Linked DNA regions of Bdellovibrio bacteriovorus HD100. The protein of the gene in region 1 interacts with the protein of each later gene in a pairwise test. Links are inferred from orthologs where the notes say so. Each region holds a gene or a part of one and is shown on either strand. Other genes may lie near its edges.

What was found.
Region 2: the proteins of mtgA (region 1) and BD_RS14720 interact in binary tests that used the Escherichia coli proteins (3 or more experiments, as listed by UniProt). The link is inferred for Bdellovibrio bacteriovorus HD100 from one-to-one orthologs.

What each region holds. Positions count from the first base shown.
Region 1 is NC_005363.1:2,750,942-2,759,314, reverse strand. What follows is about bases 2,566-5,534. They hold mtgA (monofunctional biosynthetic peptidoglycan transglycosylase), read left to right. Parts: upstream 2,566-3,658; coding sequence 3,659-4,411; downstream 4,412-5,534. Other genes in these bases: BD_RS13020 (CapA family protein), read left to right, coding at 5,222-5,534; BD_RS13025 (AlkZ-related protein), read left to right, coding at 4,467-5,135; gloA (lactoylglutathione lyase), read left to right, coding at 3,145-3,654; BD_RS13040 (ATP-binding protein), read right to left, coding at 2,566-3,024. In the rest of the region: BD_RS13045 (DUF4360 domain-containing protein), read right to left, coding at 1-247; more of BD_RS13040, read right to left, coding at 388-2,565; more of BD_RS13020, read left to right, coding at 5,535-6,367; ybaK (Cys-tRNA(Pro) deacylase), read left to right, coding at 6,400-6,894; BD_RS13010 (ATP-binding protein), read left to right, coding at 7,018-8,373. UniProt on the Escherichia coli protein: Peptidoglycan polymerase that catalyzes glycan chain elongation from lipid-linked precursors. May play a role in peptidoglycan assembly during cell division in collaboration with other cell division proteins.
Region 2 is NC_005363.1:3,129,916-3,138,198, reverse strand. What follows is about bases 1-2,879. They hold BD_RS14720 (penicillin-binding transpeptidase domain-containing protein), read left to right. Parts: upstream 1-388; coding sequence 389-2,371; downstream 2,372-2,879. Other genes in these bases: BD_RS14715 (penicillin-binding transpeptidase domain-containing protein), read right to left, coding at 2,452-2,879; BD_RS14725 (hypothetical protein), read left to right, coding at 52-387; rsmH (16S rRNA (cytosine(1402)-N(4))-methyltransferase RsmH), read left to right, coding at 1-71. Outside these bases: more of BD_RS14715, read right to left, coding at 2,880-3,306; BD_RS14710 (RecQ family ATP-dependent DNA helicase), read left to right, coding at 3,500-5,092; BD_RS14705 (UDP-2,3-diacylglucosamine diphosphatase), read right to left, coding at 5,099-5,854; BD_RS14700 (Crp/Fnr family transcriptional regulator), read right to left, coding at 5,851-6,297; BD_RS14695 (hypothetical protein), read right to left, coding at 6,420-8,162; BD_RS14690 (alpha/beta hydrolase), read right to left, coding at 8,204-8,283. UniProt on the Escherichia coli protein: Essential cell division protein that catalyzes cross-linking of the peptidoglycan cell wall at the division septum. Required for localization of FtsN.

The DNA.
Region 1 (8,373 bases):
CAAAAGTCCATCCTGCGGGAACCTGGAAGTTCACCTTCAGTTCGCAGTTCAGTCGGACAATCGGGCGGTGCATGGTGGATTCAGCGATAAAATTATCCAGAAGCAAAGAGAACGTCTGCGCATCCGGAGAGATTGTGGCGTTGTAAGTTCCTGCCGGACAGCCAGTGCCAACGGCCTGAATGCTGTGAATACGGATGCCGGGTGGCGTTTGAGCCAAAGCGGCTGGTGCCGATAATAATAAAGACATTCCTATTAATGATGTGATTCCCCGCCAGATCATAATATTTCCCCCCGGAAACTGGTGACATCGGTCACCTGGGAATCCATATAGCAAGGGTCGGGCCAGCGTTGGCGGTGGCAGCATGGCTCCACCGTTGTCGTGACGCACTAGCGATGCTGGTGTCGTTCTTCGCTCAGTTTTTGAATATGATTTAACAGATCGGCTTTGCGCAGGGGTTTGATCAGGTGCAGATTGCAACCGACCGAAAGACTGCGATCAATTTCATTTTTCAGTGCAAAGGCAGTGAGGGCCCAGATTGTGGAAGCAGGTCGCTGGTGGTCTTGTTCCCATTTGCGGATCTTCTGGGTGGCAGTAAAACCATCCATCACTGGCATCTGCATATCCATCAATATAAGATCAAAGCGCTGCTTTTGTGCCAGTTCCAATGCCTGGCGTCCATTGCAGGCCTCGCTGATCTGGTGGGGAGTGTTTTTCAGGTACGCCTTGATCAGCAGACGGTTGTCTTCCGTGTCATCAACAATAAGAATGGACAGGGGCTCCTGCTCTGCTGCAGGGCCGGTTGGAACCTGGCTGATTTCTTCGGCGGTGTGTTCACCTTCCGCCGGCACGTCCCGCAGCCATGGCAGATTCAGACTGAAGGAAAAGCGGCTTCCGCGGTGCAGTTCACTTTCAACGGTGATGTCTCCGTTCATCATCTTAACAAGACGCTTGGAGATGGAAAGTCCCAGTCCGGTGCCGCCGAACTTGCGGGTGATGGTGGAGTCGGCTTGAGTGAACGGCTGAAACAGCTGCGGGATCTTGTCGCGCGGAATGCCAATACCGGTGTCGCTGACGTGGAAGATCAGATTGCCTTCCATTTCTGTCTGGTTCTTCATCACCTCCACCCGGATCGAGCCATCGGTGGTGAACTTTAAAGAGTTGCTGATCAGGTTGGAAAGCACCTGGCGAATGCGGGTCGGGTCCCCCATGAAAATGCTGTGCGTGTCTTCGCTCAGATAGACGGACAGCTCCAGATTTTTCTCCCGGGCCTTCAGCTCAAACATCTCGGTGATATCGTTGACCAGGCTGTGCAGATCGACTTCAGTCTTTTCCAGCGTCAGCAGGCCGGCCTCGATCTTGGATATGTCCAGAATGTCATTGATAATGCTTAAAAGGTTGTGACCGGCCTTTTTTGAAATATCCACATAGTGTTTCTGGTCTTCGTTCAGCGGGGATTCTTCCAGCAGATCGGACATGCCGACGATCACATTCAGCGGAGTGCGGATTTCGTGGCTCATGTTGGCCAGGAATTCGGACTTGGTTTCTGACGCTTTTTTCAGTTGCACGTTCAGATCAATCAGATGCTGGGTTTTTTCATCCACGATTTCTTCCACCGTGATAATCCGGTTGGCGATGGTCAGCAGCAGTGTGCAAATCAGAAAGACGAACACCAGCGATGTCAGCAAAAACACCGCGGTATTGAACGCCGAGCCCTGGCGCAGGGACGTGTCCTGCTGGATGGTGACCTCCCAAAGGCGGTCGCCGATCTCCAGGTGGGAACTCCATCTGAAGTCAGCGTGGAAGTCGCGGCCGCCGCTTAATGTATCCACCATCAGTTCCCGGTTGGAGGTTTGCGTGACATCCTCGATCAGCACCCGATAGCTGGGATCGTTCAGCACACCGGTCAGATCCCGTAAAATTCCATCCAGGCGAAGAACCTCCAGCAGCACTCCTTCGGGGCGTCCAATGGCCAGAAGCAAAAAGATGCCGCGGGCCTGGGGATAGAACTCGCGCAGATTCATGGGGCCGGAGGTGATCAGGCGTCTTTTTTCCAGGGCTTTTTTCAGCAGGGCCTGGCGGTCGGGATGGGTGCCAAAGTCAGTTCCCAGAACCTGACTGTTGGTGGGAAGTGGTTCGATGTATTCGATGCGCAAAGTTTCTGGTTTGTCCTGGTTATAGGGTATCCAAGCCAAAGCCTGAACCTCGGGGCGGCGAGAGTGCAGGGTGCTTGAAAAGTCCCGGAACTCCTGACGGGTCACAGATGTTGAGCTGTCAAAGAAGCTTTTTAAGGACTCCAGCATATCGATGTTGCCGTTAAAATCTTTTTCCAGAACGTTGAAGGTGAACTCGGCCTTGCGGGTGAACTCCGCGGATTGTTTTTCTTGCTCTGACAGAGTCAAATACTGGGAAGCCGAAAGAATCAGTGCAAAGGCCACACACACCGGGACCAGAACCTTGGTGACGGATTTAAGCCAGTAGCGGCGTGACTGGGTAGAGAACATCAGGGCCAGCGGGGCAAAGATCAGCCCGCCAATGGCATCGCCGACGAACCAGTAGATCCAGTTCATCGAGGCGTTTTTCTGCGACACCACATCGTTCAGATAGAGCAGTCCCACGCCGGCGCTGGCGCTAAGCAGGGCGGCGACGGGACCGGCCAGAAACAAAAACAGAATCACTTCGCGTTCAAGATAGAAGCGTTTGGGGAAATGGAGAAATCGTCGGATTAGCAGGGCCGCGACAATCACTGAAATTGTATTGCCCATGGAGATCCCCAGGGGCAGCAGCAGATTTGAAATACTTTCCATGTGGCGGGCGTTGACCAGGAAGGCCCCAATCAGAACTCCGGGCCAGCGATTGATTCCTAAAAGCAACAGGGCCGCGATGCTGATACCAAATGGGGGCCAAACCAATGACGCATAACCGGGTGGAAGCGCCAACAAAAGTCCCAGGCGTCCTGTCAAATAGTACAGAACAAAAATAAGAAAGATCTGAACAGCCCAGTTTTTTAAAAGTCGTTGGAACATAAACCCATTTTATCGGTGTTCCAGAGGGGAAACAATCTATACCTATTTACCCTCTACCAAATGCCTTTTTGTACTGTTGTCAAAAGCATGTTATGAATAGGCCACGGTTAGGAGAATTCCATGTCAAACATCCCTGGGGTGTGCGTGAGCCCCGACAAAGAAACACAGAAGTATGTATTCAACCACACCATGCTTAGAATCAAAGATCCTAAAGCCTCGTTGGATTTCTACACCCGCGTTTTGGGGATGAAGCTGGTGCGCAAACTGGATTTTGCGGAATGGAAGTTTTCTTTGTACTTCCTGGCTTATGTTCCGGAAGGCACCGATGTTCCCACTGAAAATGAAGCCAATGCCCGTTATGCCTTTGGTCGGGAGGCTGTTCTGGAACTGACCCATAACTGGGGCACCGAAGAACAGGAAACCACCCCGTACCACAATGGCAATACCGAGCCTCGCGGGTTTGGCCATATCTGTATTTCAGTCCCGGATATTCAACAGGCCTGTGCGCGCTTTGAATCCCTGGGTGTGAATTTCCAAAAACGTCTGGGCGAGGGTGGTATGAAAAACATCGCTTTTGTCAAAGATCCGGATCAATATTGGATTGAGGTGGTTCAACCAGGTCTTTTGTAAAAACATGCGCAGTCGTTGGCAAACTCTTAGAAAATGGATCGTGAAAGCTGTTCTGCTCTTTTTTGTGAGCAGTCTGGGATTCGTTTTGCTTTATCGCTTCGTACCGGTGCCGCTGACACCTTTGATGGTAATTCGTTCGGTCAGTTCGGTGTGGGGGGAAGAATTTGTCGGCATTCACAAGGACTGGGTGCCGTTGGAAGAGATTGCCCCCTCCGTGCAAAAGGCTGTGCTGAAAGCCGAGGACTATCGTTTCTTTGAGCACAACGGCTTTGACTTTGACGCCATTGAAAAGGCGATGAAGTACAACAAGACCCACAAACGGAAAAAAGGGGCCAGCACCATCACCCAGCAGACCGCAAAGAACGTGTTTTTGTGGCCCCAGCGTGATTGGGTTCGCAAAGGTCTTGAGGCCTACTTCACCATCCTGATTGAATCAACCTGGCCCAAAGAGCGCATCATGGAAGTTTATCTGAATGTGATCGAGCTGGGCCCGGGGGTTTACGGGGTCGAGGCAGCATCGCAAAAGTATTTCAAGCGCAGCGCCAAGAATCTGAATCCCTATCAGGCGTCTTTGATTGCTGCGGTACTTCCGAACCCGCGTCGTTTTAGAATTGATCGCCCCTCTAACTATGTTGTCGGTCGTCAGCGCCGCATTTTGAATCGCGTGGCTCCCGCCATTCCCAAGGCAGCCGATGCTTCACTTCTGGACTTTCTGGATCTGAAGTTTGACAGCGAAGAAGACGAATCCGCCAATTAAACTTTCCGCTGCTCAGAGGGTTGCGCCTCTGCAAGGTGCAGACTAGAATTTCCCCATGAGTTCAAAAAAGAAGAAAACGCAGATGGTGAAGGCAATCAACCAGCGGGGATGCCTGCTGGTGTATCCGCTGGAAAATCGCAAAGAACCCGCCAGCCTGTGGTCCGAACTTTACCCGCGCACCAAAATGCGCTGGGAGTGGGACCAGGATGGTGACAACCGCGTGGCGGAGATGTGGGTTCTGCGTGAAGAGCTTTCGCGCAGTGAAGAGGTCATTTATGCCAAGTGGTTCCGCAACCGCGCGACTTTTTTTTCGAAGGAAGTTTTTCTGAACATGCTGGCGTATCTGGGAAGCTCGCAGGGGCGCATCCAGCTGCCGCGCTCCAGCCAGGAGGCTTTGGACAGTTTTCTGCTGGATTCGCCGCAGTCGACCAAGGTGATCAAGGAAAATCTGGGTTGGCAGGGAAAATTGATGGAAAGCCATTACAACCGGGCGATGAAGCCGTTATGGAGCTATCTGTTTCTGGTGGGCTATGGTGAAGTGCAGGATTCCAGCTTTCCTTCTTTGAACATGGCAGCGGCGCAAAATCTTTTTGAAGACTTGTGGTTGCAGTCTCAGTCCCTCGATCCACAAAAGGCCGAAGCTTTCCTGGAAAAGAAGCTGGGCTCTGACAATCCGTTTTTCAAGTACGCGCAGAAGATGGCGAAAGGCAGATCCCAGCTTTAGTGTACTGCCCGTTGCCAGCGCTGTATTTCTTCAGCACCGGCAGCGCTCTTTTGCTTCATTAAAGAAATCGGTAAAAAGTGGTGTCTATGCAAAGACATCATCTGATTCTTTTATTGTTTTCATTATTTTTCATTCAAACCTCTCAGGCTTTGGCAGCCCCTCAGGTGCGCTTTCAAACCGAGTGTCAGGACGGTCAGGAGCGCATCGGTCTGTCCTTTGTTGGTGACATTCTTGTTCATGAGGCTTTGTACCGGGCGGTGGTGAACGGCACCCAGCACTTCAACCAGATCTGGCGGCGTACGGATCCACTGATGTCCAAAGCTCATTTCAGTGTCGGGAATCTGGAAGGGCCCGCCGCCTTGGGGGTCGACAAGCGTGGCAAGGATCACGGTGATGTCGGTTTCATCTATGACGAGGTGGTGTATTCAGGCTCGAACTTTTCCTTCAATTATCATCCGCGCATTTTGTCGGATCTTTATCGTTCGGGTTATGATCTTCTGACCGTGGCTAACAATCATTCGTTGGACCGCAGCTGGCTGGGAATTGATAAAACCATCCGCGCCGCGCGGAATGTGGGAATTCCCACAGTGGGCATTCGCATGTCATCAGAGCGCAGCGGGGCTTTTCATCATATTGCCTCCATCGGTGGTTTCCGCGTGGCTTTTTTGGGCTGCACGGAAATGAGCAACGGCCACAAAGACAGCAAAGACCAGGTGCTGTTTTGTTATAAGAATCCGGACAAGATGGTGGAGCTCATTAAAAACATCACGTCAGATTCCAGTGTTGATGCGCTGATTCTGCTGCCGCACTGGGGACAGGAATACAAACATTCCCCGGATTCCCGGCAGAAAGCTTTTGCCAGACGTTATTTGGAGGCCGGGGTGACGGCGATCCTGGGATCTCATCCTCATGTGCTGCAACCGTGGGAAAAATATGTCACCAAGGATGGCCGTGAAACTCTGGTGGCGTACTCTTTGGGGAATTTCGTGGCAGGACAGGCGGGGTTGGCGCGAAAAACCGGTCTGGTGGTGTACCTGGGGCTGGCCCGAACCGCCGGGCGGGTGAAAATCTTTGGGGCTTCCTACACGCCGACCTATCGGGAAGGCACCGAGATTTATCCGGTCACCAAGAACCAGGAGGTCTTTGATCACGTCGCAAGCATGTATGGCAAAGAGCGCCGGCTGGATGTCGCCGGGGACTTAATGAGTCATCTGTGCCTGAAAAATGAATGATTTGAGCGGACCTTCGGGGTTACACTAACCCCATGAGCGACAAAGATAAATTCCCCGTGACTCTGGCTATTCGTGAACTGCAAAAACATCAGGTGCAGTACACCGGACATCTTTTTCCTTATGAAGAAAAAGGTGGAACTGCTCATTCCTCAAAAGAGCTTGGCGTGCCCGAGCATCATGTTATCAAAACTCTGATCATGGAAAATGAAAAGAAGGAACCCCTGGTCGTTCTGATGCACGGGGATCTGCAGGTCTCTACCAAACAACTGGCGCGCGAGCTGGGCGTAAAGACGATTTCACCCTGCAAACCTGAAGTGGCGGACCGTCATTCGGGTTATCAGGTGGGAGGCACTTCGCCCTTCGGAACCAAGCGCGAGATGCCTGTGTATATGGAAAAAACCATTTTGGATCTGGATATTATTTACATCAACGGTGGCAAGCGAGGATTTCTGGTTTCCTTGAAACCGCAGGATGTCCAAAGGATTCTGCGGCCCACGATTGTCCAGGTGGGTGTTAAAGCTTCTTGATTACAACGGGCTTTTGATAGCTAGTTTTTTGTTTGTTTACATCTTCAAGATTCTCAAGATTGTCTTTGATGGACAATTTTTTGAACCCACATAGTCTGAAACCTGCACTTGTTCGGAGGTTTCATGTCGTATGATGGTGGAGTCAGAAAGCTGGTGGAGGTCATTCAGAACCTGTCTGCAGCCCGGTCTTTAGATGAAATCACAAAGTTGGTGCGCACAGCAGCTCGGGAGATTGCCGATGCCGACGGTGCCACCTTTGTTTTAAAGGACGGGGATTTCTGCTTTTATGCCGACGAAGATGCCATCAGTCCTTTATGGAAGGGACAGCGTTTCCCGCTGGAGTCCTGCGTTTCCGGCTGGGCCGTGCTGCACAAAGAAACGGTCATTATCGAAGACATTTATCGTGATCCGCGGGTGCCTTTGGACGCCTATCGTCCGACCTTTGTGAAAAGCCTGATGATGACGCCGATTCGTCGCGAAGACCCCATCGGAGCCATTGGCACTTACTGGAAGGATCAAAGGCTTCCCACCGATGAACAGCGTGAGCTGTTGCGGGCGCTTGCAGACTCTGTGTCAGTCAGTATCGAGAACCTGAACAACTACAACGATCTGCAAAAACGCATCGAAGAACTGAAAGAAGCCAATCGTTCCAAAGATGAATTCCTGATGACAGTGTCCCACGAACTGCGCACGCCTTTGAATTCGATTATGGGTTGGGCCGAAATTCTGCTGGAGGCAAGTCCGGGGGACAAGGACGCCCGCCTGGGACTTGAGACCATCGAACGAAATGCGCGTAATCAGACCCGCATTATCGAGGATCTGTTGGATTCTTCACGCATTCTGCTGGGGCGTTTTCACATGGAAAAGAAACCGGTGGATCTGGTCGACGTGGTCACTCAGGCCGTGGATGCGGTTCGACTGATGGCGGATAAAAAAGAAATACACATTGAGATCGCCAAAGGTGTGACCACGGCGATGATCCAAGGGGACTTTGAACGTTTGAAACAAATCGTCAATAACCTGCTGATCAATGCCATTAAGTTTTCACACGCCCAAAGCCGCATTGAAGTGGCGGTTCTGCGCCAGGGCCCCAGTTTTACTGTGTCGGTGAAAGACGAAGGTGTGGGGATGGATGCTGAGTTCATTCCTCGGGCGTTTGAAAGATTTCGTCAGGCTGATGGATCCACCACACGAAAGTTTGGCGGGCTGGGACTGGGGCTTTCCATTTCCCGGCATCTGGTTGAGGCGCACCAGGGGACGATTGTCGCCCACAGCGCGGGCCTAGGAAAAGGCTCTGAGTTTTCCTTTTCGATTCCGGCACTAAGCAAACAAGGCGAGATTGTCAAAGAGCCTGTGCCGGCGCCGCCACAGCGTAACATGAAGCCTTTGCTGGGAGCTCACATCCTTGTGGTCGATGATGATAAAGACTCACTCCAGGTCATGGAGACTGTTTTAAGAATCAATGGTGCCGATGTTGTG
Region 2 (8,283 bases), 380 kb from region 1 along the record:
ATTCTCGCTCACGCTCTGCGAAGCTGAGAATATTCGAGAGGAGTGCTCAGGATGAGCTCACAAAACTTTAAGCAGCTAAAACCTTTCTTCAGTATTCTTATTGTCATCTTTACTTTGTTTTCAATCGTGTTCCTGCAGATGGAAGAACGCCGTATGGGTTACAGCGTTCTGAAGCTGACCCGCGAACACAAAAAAGTCTGGGAAGAAAAACGCACCAAGGAAATCTCTTTGGCAAAAATCACGCGTCCTCAGCTTTTGGATTCCGTGGCTCAGCAAAAATTCACTCTTAAAAAGGTTCAGGCCAATCAGATCATTCATCTGACCGGTCCACTGGCTTCTGAGATGAACACTGTGGCTGAAAAAGGCATCGCAAAAAAGGATCTGTAAGTTGAAATCACGTATTGTTGTCATCTTCGTCGGAATTCTGGTGTTGTGGTCCGCTTTGGCGATGCGCGCAGCCTATCTTCAATTTCTTCCCAATGACCGTTTGAATGCTTTGCAGAACCGTCAGTTCCAAACCAAGGTTTCTTTGCCGGCACGCCGTGGGGCGATTGTTGACAGCAATGGCCGTGACCTTGCCATGTCGGCGGCGGCTTATTCACTGTATGCCGATCCGAAACTTTTGGAAAACCGCAAACAGGTCGCCAAAAAGCTCGCGAAAGTTTTGAATCAGTCTCCGGAATCTGTGTATGCCAAAATCAAGGATGGCAACCGCCGCTTTGTGTGGATTCAGCGCATGCTGGAGCAGGACAAGGCCGACGAAATCAAATCCTGGGACATCCGTGGTCTTTCTTTTGTTGAGGAATGGCGCCGTGTTTATCCGAATGAAACTTTGCTGGCACAAACTCTGGGTTTCCTGGGCAGTGAAGGGCAGGGGCTTGAAGGACTGGAGCTTGGCTACAATCAGGCTTTGATGGGGAACAAGAAAAAAGTCCTGGTGAAGCGGGATGCCCGTGGGCGTCCATTGATCAACGACGGTTTGATGTTCATCGAAAATCCGGAAGGAACTGAGCTGAAACTGACCGTGGATTCCGATTTGCAGTACCGTCTGGAAAGTGAACTTGCCAATGCGGTTTCCCAGTTTGAAGCTGATCATGCGGTGGGTGTGATTCTGGATGCAAAGACTTCCAAAATTCTGGCACTGGCATCTGCTCCGACGTTTGATGTGAACAAGGCTGCAAAATCCCCTTCAGAATATCGTCGCAACAAGATTGTGACCGACGCGTTTGAGCCCGGGTCCACGATGAAAGCTTTTGTGATCGCCGCAGCTTTGCGTGATGGACTGATTCAGCCCAACACCAAGTTCTATTGTGAAAAAGGAAGCTTCCGGGTGGGTGATCGCATCATCAAAGAAGCGGAAACCAGAGAGAAGTTCGAAGACCTGACTGTTTCCGAAATTCTTGCGGTGTCCTCGAATGTGGGTACAACCAAGATCGCTTTCAAAATGGGTCAGGAGCGTTTGCGCCAGGGCCTGCTTGATTTCGGTTTTGGTCAGCGCTTGGGTGTGGATCTGCCGGGTGAAGCCCGCGGGATGGTGCAGTCTCTGCCTTGGAGACAGCACTTGCTTTCCAATATCTCTTTCGGTCACGGGATTTCAACAACACCTTTGCAGATTGCCAACGCTTTTGCGGCGATTGCCAACGGGGGTGTCCTGAATACGCCGTACATCGTGCAAAGCATGCGCGATGCGGAAACCGGCGAGCTGGTTGAAGTCCAGCCAAAACCCATCCGTCGTATTCTTTCCGCAGAGCAGGCGGCGCAAATGCGTGCCATGTTGGTGGGCGTAACCACAAAGGGTGGCACTGGTGGCAATGCGCGTGTGGATGGTTTCATGGTTGCGGGCAAAACTGGAACGGCCCAGAAAGTAAATCCGAACGGGCGCGGCTACCTGCGTGGCGCCTATATCTCCAGCTTTGGCGGATTCATCCCAGCCAACGATCCGAAGTTTGTGATCTATGTGGCGGTCGATTCCCCGCGCAAATCGTATTACGCGGCCACAGTGGCAGCTCCGGTGTTTTCTCGAATTGCCTCTTATGCTGTTCGCAAAGAAGGCATTGCCCCTTTGCAGTTGGCTGAAGAATCCACGGTGAATCCGAAAGTTCGCCGAGTGGCTTCCGAACCTAAAATTGTTAAGAAAGCCGAAGCTCCAAGAGCGATCCTGACAGCGACCGAACTGGACAAAGTCACAAACGTAGAGACTGGCGACACAGTTCCAAACCTGATGAACCTGACCACCCGCGAAGTTCTTCGCAAAGTCAGCGGCCAGGATTTGAAAGTGAAGTTTGTGGGCCAAGGCACCGTCAGTGAAGTCTTCCCCACCGCCGGCTCCCAAGTCCCCGAAAGCAAAGAAATCACCGTCATCATGAAATAACCAAAAGGTACCTGCTTACTTTTGCAGAAGCATTGCGCCAGATGCGCCGCTTCGGAAAAAGTAAGCAGGTACCTTTTTTTTTACCAGAGGTTTTCTTCTTTTAGCAGGTCGATGGTTAGTTGTTTGGCGAAGCGGCTGCCGTATTCGGCGTTTTCTACGTCGACAGTGTCGATGTAGTTGGTTGCAAAGACATACTGGCGGTCGGCGGTTGTCAAAGTTCCCACGAACCAGCCGATGCGGCGTTTTAAGGTTTCATCTGTATAGCCGGATCCTGTTTTTCCGCTGAAGTCGTAACCCTTCGGGGTCTTTTCAAGGAACATGATTTTCTTGGTCAGTTCCTGCGAGCGTTTGGTGGCCGGCAGCTTGTCGTACAGAAGTTTTTTCAGGAAATCAGTTTGCTCAAATCCGGAAATGCGCAAAGAGAAACCCTTTTCCTCCGGGGTGAACGACGCCGGCGTCAGCCACGCCGTTTTAATCCCGCCAGAAATGTCCTGGTTGCCATAGTCAAATTTGCGAAGGTAAGTCTTCAGCTTTTGAAAGCCCATTTTTCCGGTCAGCATTTGGGAATACCAAACGGTCGAGTTTTTCATCCACGAAGCGGCGGTTTGGTCTTTGTTCCATTCCGCAATCGAATGCTTCTTGCCGTTCCATTTGAACTTCGTGCTTTCGTTTTTCAGGATGCCGGAATCAAACCCCATCACCGCCAAAGGAACCTTGAAAGTCGAACAGGCCGGTCGTTGCACCTGGCAGTTTTCCTCGTTCACGGATTTTTGAATTTGTCCGGTTTGGGCATCAATCAGCAGAAAACAGACGGCTTTGTCCGGATAAGGTTCTGCGGGGGCGGCCTTAACAGCCGCTGCTGGAGCCTCTTTCGGGGAAGGGGAGGTGCAACCCAAAAAAAGCGCAGGAATCAGTAGAATTGAGAGTGCCTTCATAAAAACTCCTTCGGCTTTATAGGTTCGCATAAATAGCCGGAGAGGTCTTGCAAAATTTTTCCGACTGGATTTCGGAAATTGCTGGAAACTCCTGAGGGATTCAGGGCACTTACAGCCCTGCCTGGAAATTGCTGCCTGTTTGCGCGGCAGCACAAGAAGCCGTGCAATCTTGTTGAAATCAAGGGGTCTTTGAATGAAAGTGTCGTTTATGGAAATCGCCGTCAGCCCGCAGGAAAACCAGCTAAAAAAATACTTCAATCTTTCCGGTTTCCGACGCGGGCAAAAAGAGATCATCGAATCGGTGATGGGCGGCCGTGATGTGTTGGCGGTCCTTCCGACCGGCGGCGGTAAATCGCTGTGTTATCAGTATCCTGCCGTGGCCACGCAAAAACTTGTCATCGTTATTTCCCCGCTGATTGCTCTGATGAAGGATCAAGTGGCATCGCTGCGTCGATACGGCATTCCGGCAGGCGCCCTGCATTCCGGACAAAGTGATGATGACAAACGCGAGGTGTTCGCCGAAATCAACAAGGGCGGCGCCTTTGTTTTATATCTTTCCCCGGAGCGTGCGCAAAAAGAAGGTTTCCATCGCTGGGTGCAAAACCGCACCGTCGGACTTTTTGCAATTGATGAAGCTCACTGCGTTTCTCAGTGGGGGCATGACTTCCGCGAGGAATATGCGCAGCTCAATGTTTTGAAAAAACTGTGCCCGGATGTACCGGTGCTGGCGCTGACCGCCTCGGCGACTCCGACTGTTTTGGATGACATCTCTAAACATCTGAAACTGCAAAAGCCCGAGCGCATGGTCCACGGGTTCTATCGCTCCAATTTGTATTATCAGGTAGAGCTTTGTGAAGACGAAGACGCAAAACTTCTGCTGCTGCTTCAAAGTATCAAACAAACCCCTGAAGGCCGGATCATCGTTTACTGCGGTACTCGTAAAGTGACTGAAAGTATTGCGGCCTTTCTGCAGAAGAAGTTCGGTAAAAGCGTTGGCTACTACCATGCTGGCCTGACTTCCGAAGTTCGCACCAGCACCCAGGAAGCTTATGCCAAAGGGGAGCTGCGCATTCTGGTGGCGACCAATGCTTTCGGCATGGGAATCGATCAACCGGATGTGCGCCTGGTGGTGCATTTCCAGATTCCCGCCAATATCGATGCTCTTTATCAGGAAATGGGGCGTGCGGGCCGTGATGGCGAGCATTCGACCTGTCTGACGTTGTATTCAAAGAAAGACAAGGGTTTGCAGTCCTTCTTCATTCACAGTTCCGAAGCGCCGGATGAAATCAAAGACGCGCGCTGGAGAAACTTGGACGCCCTGGTGAACTATTCCGAAGGTGGTGAGTGCCGTCACGCCGAGATCCTGACCTATTACAAAGACTCCCAGCGTATTGAGCGTTGCGGGCACTGTGACAGCTGTGACCCGAAATCAGCCCGTCGTATCCAGAAATCTGTGACTCCGCTGGCGAAGGTGGATCAGGTTGTCACCAAGCTGAAAAAAGCCTCCAGCAAGTCCAAAAAGATCATCAACACCGACGATATCGTGCTGGATGAGATGCAGGAAAAACGCATGGAAGTTCTTAAACGCTGGAGACGTGAAAAAGCGAAAGAGCTGGATGTGCCCGCCTTCGTGGTCTTTGGAGATCTGACCCTGCGGCAGTTGGCGGTGAAAAATCCGCGCACCCTGGACGAGATGAAAAACATCTATGGCATCGGTGATTCCAAACTGGAAAAGTTCGGCTGGGATGTGCTGGCAGAGCTGGGCGATCCTGCACGCCGCCTTTAAAAGCGGCTAAGCACCCTTGTCGGCTTCAAACTGACTCAGAACCACATCTTGGCTGGTGATGCCAATATAGGTTGGTGAAATCATCCAGGAACCGCTGTTGAAGTACCTTCCTTGTGGAAGATCAATGGTGCCCGGATGGTGAGTGTGACCAAAGATGATCGCATCAAAACCACGCGAGCAGATTTCTTCAGCTGCAATCACAAAATCCGGATGTTCCCCGGGCAGGCACGGAACCTCGCTGCTGCCACGGAAGCGACGGCGCAGGCGGGATTTCAGTTCTTCAAATTTGATCCAGGCTTTATAAATTCTAGGGCTGACCATCAGGGCAAAGCCGCCCAGCCAGGTCAGAAACTCGTACAGGTCCGGGCGCTTGACAAAAAACGGGTCATACAGATGACCGTGTTCGATCCGGATGCGCTGCTTGCCGCACCGAACGTTCAAAAAAGGCGCCAGGGTCAAAGGACCCCAGTCTTCCAGAAAGTTTTCAAGGACGATGTCGTGGTTTCCCACAACGTAAAATACGCGGTTGCCAGCCTTGGTGATGGCTTTGACGGCGCGAAAGACCTCGGGCACGTCCTCTGCCATCTTGCGGAAGGACACTTGCGCGATTTCCAGTCCGTCGCCGTTGATACAGACGTCATATTTGTTTTCAGCCGCCCAGTACAGAAATTCAATCAGGGATTTTTTCGCTTCAGAAAAAGGATTCCCCAGATGCAGATCTGAAATGACCACCATCTTTTCTGTGGTGACATCAATAATCATAAGGTGGATTCCGCGATTTCTTGCAGATCGTTCCTGGATAACTGCTCAGCGGCCATCAGTGTAATCAGCTTTTCATTCGTCGAACGGATGCGACCGCTCAGTTGTTTCATAAGCTCAAAAGCAAATGTCGGATCACGACGGATTTTTAGCAGAAAGCTGCCCGGATCAAACATCAGCAGTGTGGTTTCGCCCACAGCCTGAGCTGAAGCGGATCGAGGCAGGGACTCCAGCAGGGACATTTCACCCACCATGCTGCCGCGGTCGACGCGACCTAAAATCATCGTCTGACCTTCGACTCTTTTAAAGACTTCGACGGCGCCTTTTTGCACGATGTACATTTCGCGACTGAGATCCCCTTCGCGGAAAAGGATTTCGCCGTCGGCCAGTTTGACAATCTGCTGGTCGATAAATTTTTTGCCCTTGGAAGCTTTTGAATTGAACATAGGGTCATAGATTATCAAGGATTTTTGACCATTCCACCGAGCAAGAATCGGTCTGGTCGTAGGTACCGCATGAGGGTGCAGACAGTGGGGCCGCAATGGGCCCTTCGTCTGTGAAAAGAAACTTAGATCGGTTTGGGGTGGCCGTCCACGCGCAGTTGGAACAGGAAGTAGGGTGGAATACAGACGCCTTTTCCTGATTGGGTCTTGTTGCAGATGTAATCGGCACGGCATGAAATCGTGTCATCGCAAGCCTGCAATCCCGCTGGTCGGGTGTTCTGCGCCAGGCACTCTCCGAAAGGACGATGACGGGCCAGGCAGTCATTGAATCCCTGAAGAACCGCAATGGCTCCGCACGCTTCACCCGAGGTCAGTTGCTCGCAGCCTCCGGAACACATCCCACCAGGGAATCCTACTTTAGTGGTCTGGCAGTATTGGTGGGAGGGGCAGGATGTTCTGGTTCCGGCCTTCATCTTATCGCCGTGAGAGTTCGCCGTTTGTGAAACGGTGCCGGGCTCGCAGGGATTTCCCGCCATTGGCTGTTCGGGCAGGCATTCGCCGATTTCTTTCGAACCTTCCGGTGTCACCACCGCCATGCACTTCAGACCTGCGGCGCAAGTCCATGCCTGATACTCTGAACCCGGCAAGCCGCAGTGAGCATTCATGGCTCCCGGGGTCTTCGGGTCCCGCTCGGAAAACGGCCTGGAGTTGTCGGCCGCCTTTCCCTGGAAGATATTTTGGAAATAGACCTGACGGCGCTTTTGTTCCTGCATCATGTGCGGGGACTGGGAAGAAAAGACAGAATTGGCAAAGATCGTCGACTCTGGATCTTTCCCCAGAAAATGGAAGCCCGCAATCGTGCGCCCCTGATGGCAGCCAGCACAGGAAAGGTCATTCAGGCGGCGACGGAAGGAAGAAGGGCCATAAATATTTTCCAGATCAGTCAGCTTCAGATTCTTAAAGTCCTCTTTTTTGAAGATCTGATCAAACGGGCGGTTGGCCAGGCGGTTCATCCCGTGCAAAGCGAAGGAAGAGCTTTTGGTGGTCAGAAACTTTTCCGGAATATTCAAAATCCCGGCATCCAGGGCTTTGATGTTTTCCGGAGTGGAGATCCAAGCCAGCAGTTCTGCGCGCAAAGCGGAATTGCTTTGCAGGCGGGCTACATCCGGAGTGTTTTCCATCGCGGAAGCCACAAAGACATTGTTTTGCAGGCGGTACACCCGCAGGAAGTATTCAGCATGTCCGCCCATGTCACCACGGATGGTCGATGGCCAGCGCACGGCTTGCAGATTGACCTCCAGGGACTTCAGATTTGCCAAAGTCACCCAGGGTTTCAGTGGCGGTTTTTGTTGAGAGGACCACTGTTTGGCGACGGCCTGGCAGTTCGGGGTGGCCGGAAGTTTAAAGACGGCGTTCAGGGTCATTGGCAGGCGGGACTGTATCAGGGTTTGATTCTGAGTTTTGGTATAGGCCAGGCGATAGATCAAACGGACCTCGCCACAAGTGCCGGGATTAAAGACCGCGCGATCCATGCGATTGACGACACCCACCAGCTCAAATCTTGCCGCCGGTGATTTCAGCCAGCGAATATCAAACAGACGGTGAACATAGTTCATTCCCACACCCAGTTTTGAATCCTGAGTTTTTAAGGCTTCCAGATCCTTTTCCAGATCAGCCACCAAAGAGTTGTAAGCGGGATGTTCCAGCAGCTTTTTATTATCGGCGCCGGGAAGGGAAAACAGCACGCGGCCCAGATTGAAATCAGCTTCTTCCAAAGTTTGAATTTCAGAAGGGTCCTCCAGGACTAGGCGGTGAGCAAAGGCAGAAAAGGACGTCAAAAGAAAAGCCAGGGTGATCAGAGTTTTCATGCTCTTATTTTCACCGTGGCTGTTGCGAAGTCACGTTGCAATTACGGAATCGTGTTCAGATATTCCCCGATTTGGGTGATCACCGGCATTGGAATTTCATGACCGCCCCGGAACCCTTGCA